Regions from separate parts of the Pontibacillus salicampi genome, predicted to be linked through region 2. Evidence: a T-box and tRNA genes for the amino acid it is inferred to sense, from the RefSeq annotation. Region 2 holds a T-box; the other holds one or more tRNA genes.

Evidence for each region. The T-box of region 2 lies ahead of ACFFGV_RS02360 (valine--tRNA ligase). A T-box ahead of a tRNA ligase gene usually reads a tRNA of that ligase, here a tRNA-Val.
Region 1: it has a tRNA-Val gene. The T-box ahead of ACFFGV_RS02360 (valine--tRNA ligase) is inferred to sense a tRNA for this amino acid. The anticodon was not compared.

Annotation. Positions count from the first base shown of each region.
Region 1 covers NZ_JBHLTP010000011.1:400,205-405,644, reverse strand. The annotation lists gene ACFFGV_RS14105 (sodium:solute symporter family protein) at 1-1,487, shown strand, start outside; gene ACFFGV_RS14100 (hypothetical protein) at 1,500-2,054, shown strand; tRNA gene ACFFGV_RS14095 (tRNA-Val) at 2,192-2,264, shown strand; gene ACFFGV_RS14090 (outer membrane protein assembly factor BamB family protein) at 2,436-4,412, opposite strand; gene ACFFGV_RS14085 (FIMAH domain-containing protein) at 4,423-5,440, opposite strand, start outside.
Region 2 covers NZ_JBHLTP010000003.1:186,022-191,461, forward strand. The annotation lists gene spoVID (stage VI sporulation protein D) at 1-3, shown strand, start outside; gene ACFFGV_RS02355 (phosphotransferase) at 91-1,119, shown strand; gene ACFFGV_RS20870 (YszA family small membrane protein) at 1,116-1,304, opposite strand; T-box leader at 1,502-1,737, shown strand; gene ACFFGV_RS02360 (valine--tRNA ligase) at 1,864-4,512, shown strand; gene ACFFGV_RS02365 (bifunctional folylpolyglutamate synthase/dihydrofolate synthase) at 4,599-5,440, shown strand, end outside.

The DNA.
Region 1 (5,440 bases), on a different contig from region 2:
TCGGCTTATCCGTTATGGCCACGCAAGCTAGTGCGATTACCTTTATCGGCGCACCAGGCTGGGGATATGACGGCGGTTTAACGCGAATGACAACGTTTATTAACGTCCCGCTGGCCATGGCGTTCCTCATCGCAACAATCGTACCCTTCTTCTATAGAACAGAAGTGTACACAGCGTATGAGTATTTAGAACGTCGCTTTGATGTCAAAACAAGAACACTAACCGCCGCACTATTTCTCATAGCACGCGGACTTGGCACAGGAGTTGTGTTATACGCACCAGCGCTTGTTCTATCTGTTGTGACCGGCATGGATGTGAGCTTGACCATTATCATTATGGCAGTACTAGCTGTTTCCTACACCGTCCTTGGGGGAATTAGTGCTGTTATATGGACTGATGTTATCCAAATGGTTGTCCTATGGATTGGCGCTGGACTAAGCATTTTCGTGATCTTTCAGGACGTACCAGGAGGCTGGGGAGAAGTAATGAATACAGCAGCCAACACGGGTATGCTTAATTCCTTGGATTTCTCCTTTGATTTATCAATTGAATATACTATTTGGGCAGGGGTTCTCGGTGGCTTCTTCCTGCACGCTTCCTATTTTGGTACAGACCAAAGCCAAATTCAGCGTGTCTTGACGAGTAAGTCTATCCGTGAAAGTAAACTATCGCTCGTATTGAGCGGAGTACTCATGATCCCACAAATGCTATTATTCTTATTAATAGGTGTTCTACTATACATCTACTACCAATACGCAGGAACACCAGACGTCGAAAACTTGAATGAGCTCTTCCCTAAATTCGTTGTGAATGAGCTTCCAATCGGTATATCGGGACTAATAATGGCAGGGGTATTCGCCGCAGCCATGTCCAGTCTCGACTCTGCCCTGAACTCCTTATCAGCCGTATCCATTCGAGACTTTTATCGAAAGTTTTATAAGAAGAATGCATCGGAAGAACATTATCTAAAAGCATCCCGTTACGCTACTGTTTTCTGGGGAATCTATGCTACTATCTTTGCCTTCTTCGCTGGCAATCTTGGACCTGTTATTGAAGCAGTTAACAAGGTCGGCTCTTATTTCTACGGTGCATTGTTAGGAGTATTCATTCTAGCTATTTTTACCCGCCGTGCCAACGGAACAGGGGCCTTTATCGGAGTAATCGCCGGCATGGTCTCCGTATGGATGGTAACCACCTTTGCAGAGGTGTCTTGGCTATACAACAACCTGGTTGGCGCTGTTGTTGCAATAACTCTCGGCTATTTAGCTAGTCAAGCGTTTGCAAAGCCAACAGCCGAAAAAGTGGAAGGGCTTACCCTGGAACGAAAAAGCGAGATACAGGACAAGCTAGCATCTCGTGCTGAAGCAGCAAGCTCCATCAGTCAAGAAGAGTACGAGGAAGCACAAAAAACAAAAAGATGGCCGTTATATCTGGTGCTCTACTTCTTTGCCGTAATCGCCTTTCTCTTATACTTGCAAAACCTATAAGGAGGCATTTTAATGAATCATTATCTAGCATCCACCATCACGAAGCAACAAGCAACGACCAACATAAAAGCCCATTTGCAATCAAACTGGTGGAAAAAAATACGCAACACCAACAGACTCGTGTCCATCGAGCAGATGCATATCCCCTTCTGTTGCTCTGACTATCACGCAGCCACACACAGCATTCAGGAGGGCATGGAAGGCAGAATCGCCATTGAACCAATCAACAACATCAAAGCAATCTTACCAGTAGACTACGAGATTCATACAACACAGCAACAACGAGGCTTCTTCCCGACTCATCACCCCATCACCAAGGAAGAAGCCCATAACGCCATCTACTGGGAGTTATTCACAAAGGAAAAGAAACGCCAGCACATTAACGTCAGCATACAGAATCAATGGACCCTGCACGTCCCTTATTGGATTGGCTATATTCATAACAAACACAACACCTATGACATCATCTGCGTGGACAGCATTACTGGGAAAATAGACTTAACCATTAAAGATACTGTACTAACCTATATCGCAGAAAATGGCACCACAAAAGCTGTTAGCCAATAGCCAGCAAGCATCCGGTGCCCACACCCACCGGATGCTGCATATTACAGTAACCATATCGAAATCTATTGACACCAACGAAAGAAAGCGGTATATTAATAAATGTCTTAATAAAAGCAAAGCACCATAATTTCCCACACGATTCCGTAGCTCAGCTGGGAGAGCGCTACCTTGACAGGGTAGAGGTCGCTGGTTCGAGCCCAGTCGGAATCATACAGTAAATCCCTAGAGCCTTTAAGGCTTTAGGGATTTTTTATGATGTGTCATAAGATTTATGGAAACAGAATGATTATTTCTAGTTATTGGAATAAGGATGAACAAGGAGGACATCCCATAGTAGGATGCCCCTTTGTATGTTAATTACGCTTCCTGTTGCTACGAACACTACCTTACATATCTAAATAATTCTGTTCCTCTTGCAAAATAAATATCACCATTATCATCCATTGCAAACAAGCTTGCATTTGGCTCCAGTACTCCATATTCCCAAGTATCAGGGTTGAAGCGGAATATACCTTCCTGGGTTCTTCCATAAAATTGACCTTCACTCTTATCATACTCTAAATGAGCACTTCTCCATGAGTGGCTTAGCTGATCCCAGTTAAAATTAAATAGTTTCTTCGATTGGACGATATCTTTCGTTTCTGGATTAAATTTGAAGATCGTATTAATTGTAATGCCCCAAAGGTACCCGTCATCATCGAATGCTACTTCGGTTACAGCTCCATGACCGGGAATAGGTACCGTTTCGTAGGTTTTCGATGCAGAAGCTGGATCCCAAATGAAAAGCTTCCCGTTTTCTTCTGTTGGTTCTACACCAAGCCCTCCCCAAATACTTGTTCCGCCGTAGACAATACCATCCTGATAGGTGAGGGAGATGATGCTTTGGTTATCTACGATGTTATAGTACGTGTTATGCGTACCAGATGATTCGTCGATAGTACTCAAAGAACCACCTAGTTTATCGTAGTCTGGTACGGTGCCGACAAATACATTTCCATCTCCTTCTGTAAGGGCAAAGGGTCTATCCTGCCCTTCTTCTTTAAGGGAGAATAATAAATTCGGGTTGGACGCTTCTTCTGGTTTGATGGGGTCAAGCTCGTATGGTTGGTTTGGGTTGTATTGAAATACATTTGCTCCTGGATAGGTGCCGAGGTAAAGATAGTTGTCGGTTGATATCATGCCCTCGGTTTGTCCGTTGCCGCTATAGCGCTCGAATTCCTCTGTAGAAGGGGTGTATTTGGTAAGTCCTCCTACCATATAGGCACTTGTATAGATGTTGTTATCTGGTCCGACTCCAATGGATTGGATGTCGATGGGCTCCCCTTTAATATCTGCTTGGAGCATTTTGTGGTTTTCGGTAATGGGGTTATAGATCCAATAGTTTCCATCATAGCGGATGGAAACGAGACTTTTCCCAGGGTAGCCTTTTTCCTTATATTTCATCCAGCCGAAATCTCTCGCGCTCCACAGTCCGTTCATTGGTGTGGCTTTTAACTTGTACTGGTTTAATTTGTATTCGTATAGGGTGGCATCATTTTTAATAAGGTACACTTTGTTTCCAGGACCTGCATCAGAAACATCGAGACCCTTTACATCCTTTATTTCGTCTACCCATTTTCCTTTTCGTAGGTCATAGACTAGCAGAGTAGCGGAGTTTGTTACTCTGGCAAAGAGGTGCTGTTTTTTGACGTCTAAATCGTAAACGGTCTTTTGGTCCTGGTATGGTTCTGGTAGGGTGATTTCTTCTTTTTCTCCTGTATCAATATCGATTCGTACAATGTGGGCTCCGGATGTACCAGTTCCAGCGTACACATTCCCTTTGTTATCCACGTCAATACTGCGGACATATTTTTGCCCTTCGACAACAGTACCATAATCCCGGAAAGCATCGGTTTCAGGGTTGTACATATACACTTTCCCGTTTGGATACGTACCTCCGAATACACGTCCTTGGTTATCTACGGCGATGCGCCATAAATAGTTTTCAGATGGAACAGGCCTACCAAATGCACGAAGCTCTCCTGTTTCAATGGTATATTGATAGAATTTGTCACTACCAGCGATGTACACATAGCCATTGTCATCGTGGGCAACACCCCAGGAGAAGGAGGCGCCTTCTAATGGGAGGCTATCGACTCGTTCTCCTGTTTGGGCGTCAATGACGTTTAAGACGGCAGGGTCACCATTGGCGACGGTGTATATATAGCCATCAGTTTCTGTGCTGCTGCTTCCATAGGATGCACCCATAATTGCTACACTATAATGGGGCGTTCCTACCTTCTTGACATTGTCAGCATGGACTTCCAGGGCACCGATGCCTGAAACGATGAACAGAAACATTACGAAAAGACTTATCATGTTTTTCACTTTATTCCTCCTCCAATACTTGGCTACCATAATAGTCAAGATCGATCAAAAGCGCCTGTTTGGTATTCGTTTCTTCGGGTTTCCACTTTTCCAGGTGCTTCTCCATAACGGAAAGGTGATGCCTTGCTTGTTCGGTTCTCCCATTATTCTTGTGATGGTGTACCTGTCTCCATTGATTCTCTAATTTCTTGTACATGGAGCGGGGAAGGTCTCCTTGTTTGGCTCTTTGATCCAGATAGTCTTGAAAGGAATGGGAAGTGACTTCAACGGTTATGTCAATCGAATCTGTTTTATACGTGGTTTCTTTATACATTACTTCGCCATGTATGATAGTGCTACCAGGGTTTTTTCCCACTAATGTATCCTCTACCACCTTCACGGTACTGTTATCTGAAGAATACATCGTAACATCTTCCATTTTTTCTTTTTTTCCGTTTGGTAAAACAGCTGTTACGGTATAACTTGTCTGCTGTCCTCTCGTAAGTGTAGTATCCTCAACCTGTAGGGTGATATCCTGCAGTTGTTCTGTTGTTTCTACCTTCTCGTATAGTGCAAAGGAATCATAATACCCATCTGTTTGTTGATACCGGGTGCTCAGGGCGAATAATCTTGCATAGGCTGCATTGGCGGGGGCGTGAATTTTCTGTTGTACTCGCTGCCACTCACCATAGTTTGGGGATACATGTCGGACTTCACTAGCTATTTGATTGTCTTCTTTATCATAAATACGGATGAGAAGACTCGGAGAGCCACCATTCATGTACATCATCACTTCACTCAAGTAGTCCTTATTAGGGGTGACAGGAATTGGATCACTATGGATAGCGACGGAGTAATCCCTTGTGGCGTCGTTGACCTTTAGACTCTGCTTTCCTTCATACACTTGTTCAGTAGAGACATTATAGGTATAGTTGGTTCCTGTATCAAACATGGATTCCCAAAAATCCATACCCTGCTCGAAGCCGCTGTTCTTAACAGTAACGGGTTCCCATGCATATTCATCAGGGCTTAGCACTTCA
Region 2 (5,440 bases):
TAAAAAGGAGCAGGGGGCTGACAGTCGAATAGGCGTCAGCCTCTTTTCCTGTAAAGCAAACGGGTGAACACAAAAAGGGGAGACAAGGAGATGAGTGAACCGTTACAAGAAGTCCTTGCTCATTATGGTTTCTATCCTAATGATATAAGGAAACAGACAGATAAATTATATAAAGTATCTACATCTATCGGTAACATAGCAGTGAAGGAAACTAGTATGACCCAGGAACAGCAGCTTGACTTTATTACAGCATATCAAGGTGCAAATGAACATCAGGTCCCGAGTATTATTCCATTATATATGACTCCTCGGGAGGAATTCTTCGTGCACCATCAGGACAAAACGTATTATGTAATGCCATGGATAGAGGCACCTCACCGGGACTCACCGCCCTATCCGTTTGAATTGTTTTATTCTACTCTAGGAGAAGTCCATCGAAAAACAGCGAAAACCCATGTTGTGAAAAAAGAAGATTTCGAAGAGCGTATGGAGAAGAAGAAGCAAAGGATTGTGCAGGATCGCGATAAGCTAGAAAGCTATGTTATCGAATTTGAGAAGCATCATTATATGGCTCCTTTGGAATTACAGGTGTGTACTCACTTTAGAGATTTATTGCGGATTTACGAAATGTCTGAGGAATGGTGTGACAGGTTTCTTGAGGATATCGAGGAGGACAAGAAAATCCGCCTTACTTTATGTCATGGGGATTTAAAGCCAAGTCATTTTATTTATGATGAGAATAAACCGTATTTGCTGAATTGGGAAAGAGCATCCTGGAACTATGCTGTTTTTGACTTAACCTCTTATTATTGGAATATTATTCGTTATCATGATGCACCTGTAGAGCAATTGATCTCTACCTTTTCTTCTTATGAAGATAAATTTAATTTATTGAATTCAGAGCGATGTTTATTTGCCCTTTATATATTAAATACTGATCATTATATAGATCAAGTCGATGCTTATGTAGGAGGCGCCCGAGACAGCGGGCAGCCATTTCTTGTTCAGAAATTAGAACGCTCTTACTTTGTTCTTCAGCATGCATTGAGTGTACAGGAGCAGCTTAGTAATGCAAGAACATTTATTCAACAGCAAGAGGAACAAAGTGAAGAAGCTTAAATCCATTTAAGGTAGAAGGCAAAATATAACCCAAGCCATACACCTAAAATAAAAACATCGAATGTGGTTGGGAACAGCAATGTGCGGCATAGTTGGAATATTAAAATAGGGAGACAGCATTTCTCTAATATTAGCAGCCACTGGCGGCACCAGGGAGGAAGTTTGTACCGATAATATTGCCCCATCACCTATAACCTCCTTTATAAGAGTTCACGAGAAGACGATAAGAGTGTTACGTAAGAAAATAGCTTGCCTGTCAGCAAATATCCTACCTCTACCCTATCTTATGAAGAATACGCCCTTGTTGGTGAATGAAAGTTTTTTGCAGCAAGGATTGACTTAATGATGTAAATGTGGATAAAATATAAATACAATTAAGATGCGAAATGCCGTGACGGGGAAGAGTACGTACATCAAACCCTTGCAGAGAGAGAACGATTTGCTGAGAAGTTCTTAGGTGCTTGAGTACAGAAGGTCGCCCTAGATGCAGCTTCTTTGAAGAGCTAGTAGAAGAAGCCGGATAATATTCCGTTAACAATGGAAGTGTTTAGGTAGGGGGAAGTCTATCCTCATATCTAGAAATAAAGGTGGTACCGCGAAGCCCTTTTCGTCCTTTACATAGGATGAGAAGGGCTTTTTTGTTTAGCGTAATGTCATAAAATAACAGGAAATACGGCGTTGCTGCTATTCATGCCACTCCTTCCAAAACTTCGGGAAGGCAATAATTTGAGGAGGGAATCTGATATGGATAACGAACAGATGGATGTTTCATTACCGACTAAATATGATCCTAATACGATTGAGAAAGGGCGCTACGATTTTTGGGTACAAGGAAAGTTCTTTGAGGCAAAGGATGATGCTTCTAAGGAACCTTACACCGTTGTTATTCCACCCCCTAACGTAACAGGTCGTTTACACCTTGGTCATGCTTGGGATACAACACTGCAAGATATTATTACTCGAGTGAAACGGATGCAGGGCTATGATGTACTGTGGTTACCGGGGATGGACCATGCTGGAATTGCGACTCAATCCAAAGTAGAAGCAAAGCTGAAAGAACAAGGGAAGAGTCGCTATGATCTTGGCAGAGAAGGATTCCTAGAACAGGCTTGGGATTGGAAAGAGGAATATGCAAGCTTTATTCGTCAACAATGGGAGAAGCTTGGACTTGGATTAGATTATTCGAGGGAGCGTTTCACACTGGATGACGGGTTGTCAAAAGCGGTTCGAGAAGTATTTGTTACCCTTTATGAGAAAGGTCTCATTTACCGAGGGGAATATATCATTAATTGGGATCCTGATACGAAAACCGCACTTTCCGATATAGAGGTTATTTATCAAGAAGTACAAGGGCACTTTTACCATATGCGCTATCCTTTAGTAGATGGCAGTGACCATATTGAAATTGCAACGACTCGACCAGAGACCATGCTAGGAGATACAGCAGTTGCTGTTCACCCGGATGACGAACGCTATCAGCATTTGATTGGCAAAAAAGTAAAGCTGCCAATTGTTGGTCGCGAAATCGAAATCGTAGCAGATGATTATGTGGATATGGAATTTGGCAGCGGGGCTGTTAAGATTACACCAGCACACGATCCTAACGATTTTGAGATTGGGAATCGGCACAACCTAGAACGTGTACTCGTCATGAATGAAGATGGTACGATGAATGAGAGAGCTGGTTCATACCAGGGGATGGATCGGTTTGAATGCAGAAAGCGGTTGATTAAGGATCTTCAAGAAGAGGGAGTATTATTCAAGATTGAAGAGCACATGCATTCAGTTGGTCACTCAGAACGGAGCGGGGCTGTCGTGGAGCCGTATTTGTCTACACAATGGTTCGTAAAAATGGGACCCCTTGCCGATCAGGCAATTGAGTTGCAAGGAGGGGAAGATAAAGTCAACTTTATTCCAGACCGTTTTGAGAAAACATATCTTGGCTGGATGGAGAACATTAGAGACTGGTGTATTTCCCGTCAGTTATGGTGGGGGCATCGTATACCTGCCTGGTATCATAAAGAAACAGGTGAATTGTATGTAGGCAGGGAGGAACCGAAGGACTTAGAAAACTGGGTTCAAGACAATGACGTACTCGACACGTGGTTCTCTTCAGCGTTATGGCCGTTTTCTACGATGGGCTGGCCAGATGAAGAAAGCTCAGATTACAATCGCTATTTTCCAACCGGTGTGCTAGTTACTGGTTATGATATTATTTTCTTCTGGGTATCTCGCATGATTTTCCAATCTATTGAGTTTACTGGTCGTCGTCCATTTGAAGATGTATTAATCCACGGATTGGTACGAGATGCGGAAGGCCGAAAAATGAGTAAATCACTAGGTAATGGTGTAGATCCTATGGATGTAATTGATAAATACGGTGCTGACTCCCTTCGTTATTTCCTTTCTACGAGCTCTACACCAGGCCAGGATTTACGTTTCATGTGGGATAAAGTAGAGGCGACATGGAACTTTGCCAACAAGATTTGGAATGCTTCTCGATTTGCCCTCATGAATATGGGGAACATTACGTATGATGAAATTAATCTAGAGGGTGAGAAATCCCTTGCTGACCAATGGATATTAACAAGATTGAATGAAACCATTGAAGAGGTAACAAAGAATATTGATAAATATGAGTTTGGTGAAGCAGGTCGTCATTTATATAATTTCATCTGGGATGAGTTGTGTGACTGGTATATTGAAATGGCGAAGCTGCCGTTATATGGAGAGGATGAGGCTAAGAAACAAACGACTCGTTCTGTTCTTGCTTATGTACTCGATCACACAATGCGTATGCTTCACCCATTCATGCCATTTATTACGGAAGAGATTTGGCAGGCGTTACCGACTAAGGGAGATTCTATTACAATTGCTCAATGGCCAGAGGGCCGTGCAGACTTGCACAATGAACAAGCTTCTGAAGAAATGAAACGACTGGTATCGATTATCCGTTCCGTTCGTAACATTCGAGCTGAAGTAGATACGCCAATGTCCAAGCAAATTCAATTAATGATTAAGGCCTCTGATGAAAAGGTAGCAGCACAACTAGATACCAATCGTCACTATCTAGAACGATTCTGTAACCCGAGTGATCTTATTATTGATTCCACTCTTCAGGCTCCAGAAAAAGCGATGTCGGCAGTTATTACAGGAGCAGAAATTTATTTGCCTTTAGAAGGCTTGATTGATATTGAGGAAGAGATTGCACGTCTTGAAAAAGAGCGTAAGAAATGGGACGATGAAGTAAATCTTGTTCAGAAAAAGCTATCTAATGAGAAATTTGTCAATAAAGCTCCAGAGCATATTGTGCAGGCTGAGCGAGAAAAGGAACAAGATTACATGGAAAAGCGTTCCAAAGTGGAGGAACGAATTCAAGAATTAAAATCTTAATGTAAACAAGACAGCGTATAAAGACGGATCCATTTGGGTTCGTCTTTGTTACTACATAGAAGCATGGGAAACGAGGTAGAAATTGTATGGATTTTCAAGAGGCACTAGATTGGATTCATAGCCGCCATAAATTTGGTATTCGACCAGGCTTAGACCGAATGCATTGGTTAATGGACAAATTGGGAAACCCTGAACAGCAGTTCAAGGCTATTCATGTGGCAGGGACAAATGGGAAGGGGTCTACTATCTCTTTCCTAAGACACATATTAGGAGAAGCGGGTTGGAGAGTTGGTACTTTTACTTCCCCTCATGTTATTCATTTTAATGAACGCATTAGCATCAATGGGGTGTTTCTAGAGAATAAGGAATGGGTCAGTCTTGTCGAGCGAATAAAACCGATTGTAGAGGAGCTTGAGAAGACGGAGTTAGGTCCTCCTACAGAATTTGAAGTAGTAACCGCTATGGCATATGACTACTTTGGTTATGCTGAGCTTGATTATGCTCTTGTAGAAACCGGACTTGGCGGTAAGCTGGATTCCACAAATATCATTACACCAGAGCTCTCTATCATTACTAGTATCGGCAAGGATCATATGCATATTTTAGGAGATAGTGTGGAAGCAATCACATGGGAAAAGGCAGGTATTATTAAAGAAGAGAGGCCTGTCCTTTCAGGAGTAACGCAAAGTGAAGCTCAAGCTATACTCAAAGAAGCAGCAATGGATAAAAATGCACCGTTTCAACAGCTGGATTATGATTTCTTTGTTAAACATGATGATACTACACCATTCGGTGAGATATTCTCATATCAATCCAAGGATAAAGAGTGGGGAGAGCTTTCCATACAAATGAAGGGTTATCATCAGGTGCGAAATGCAGCGCTTGCGGTAGAAGGGGTAATACAAGTGGTCCCTGATATAAAGAAGGA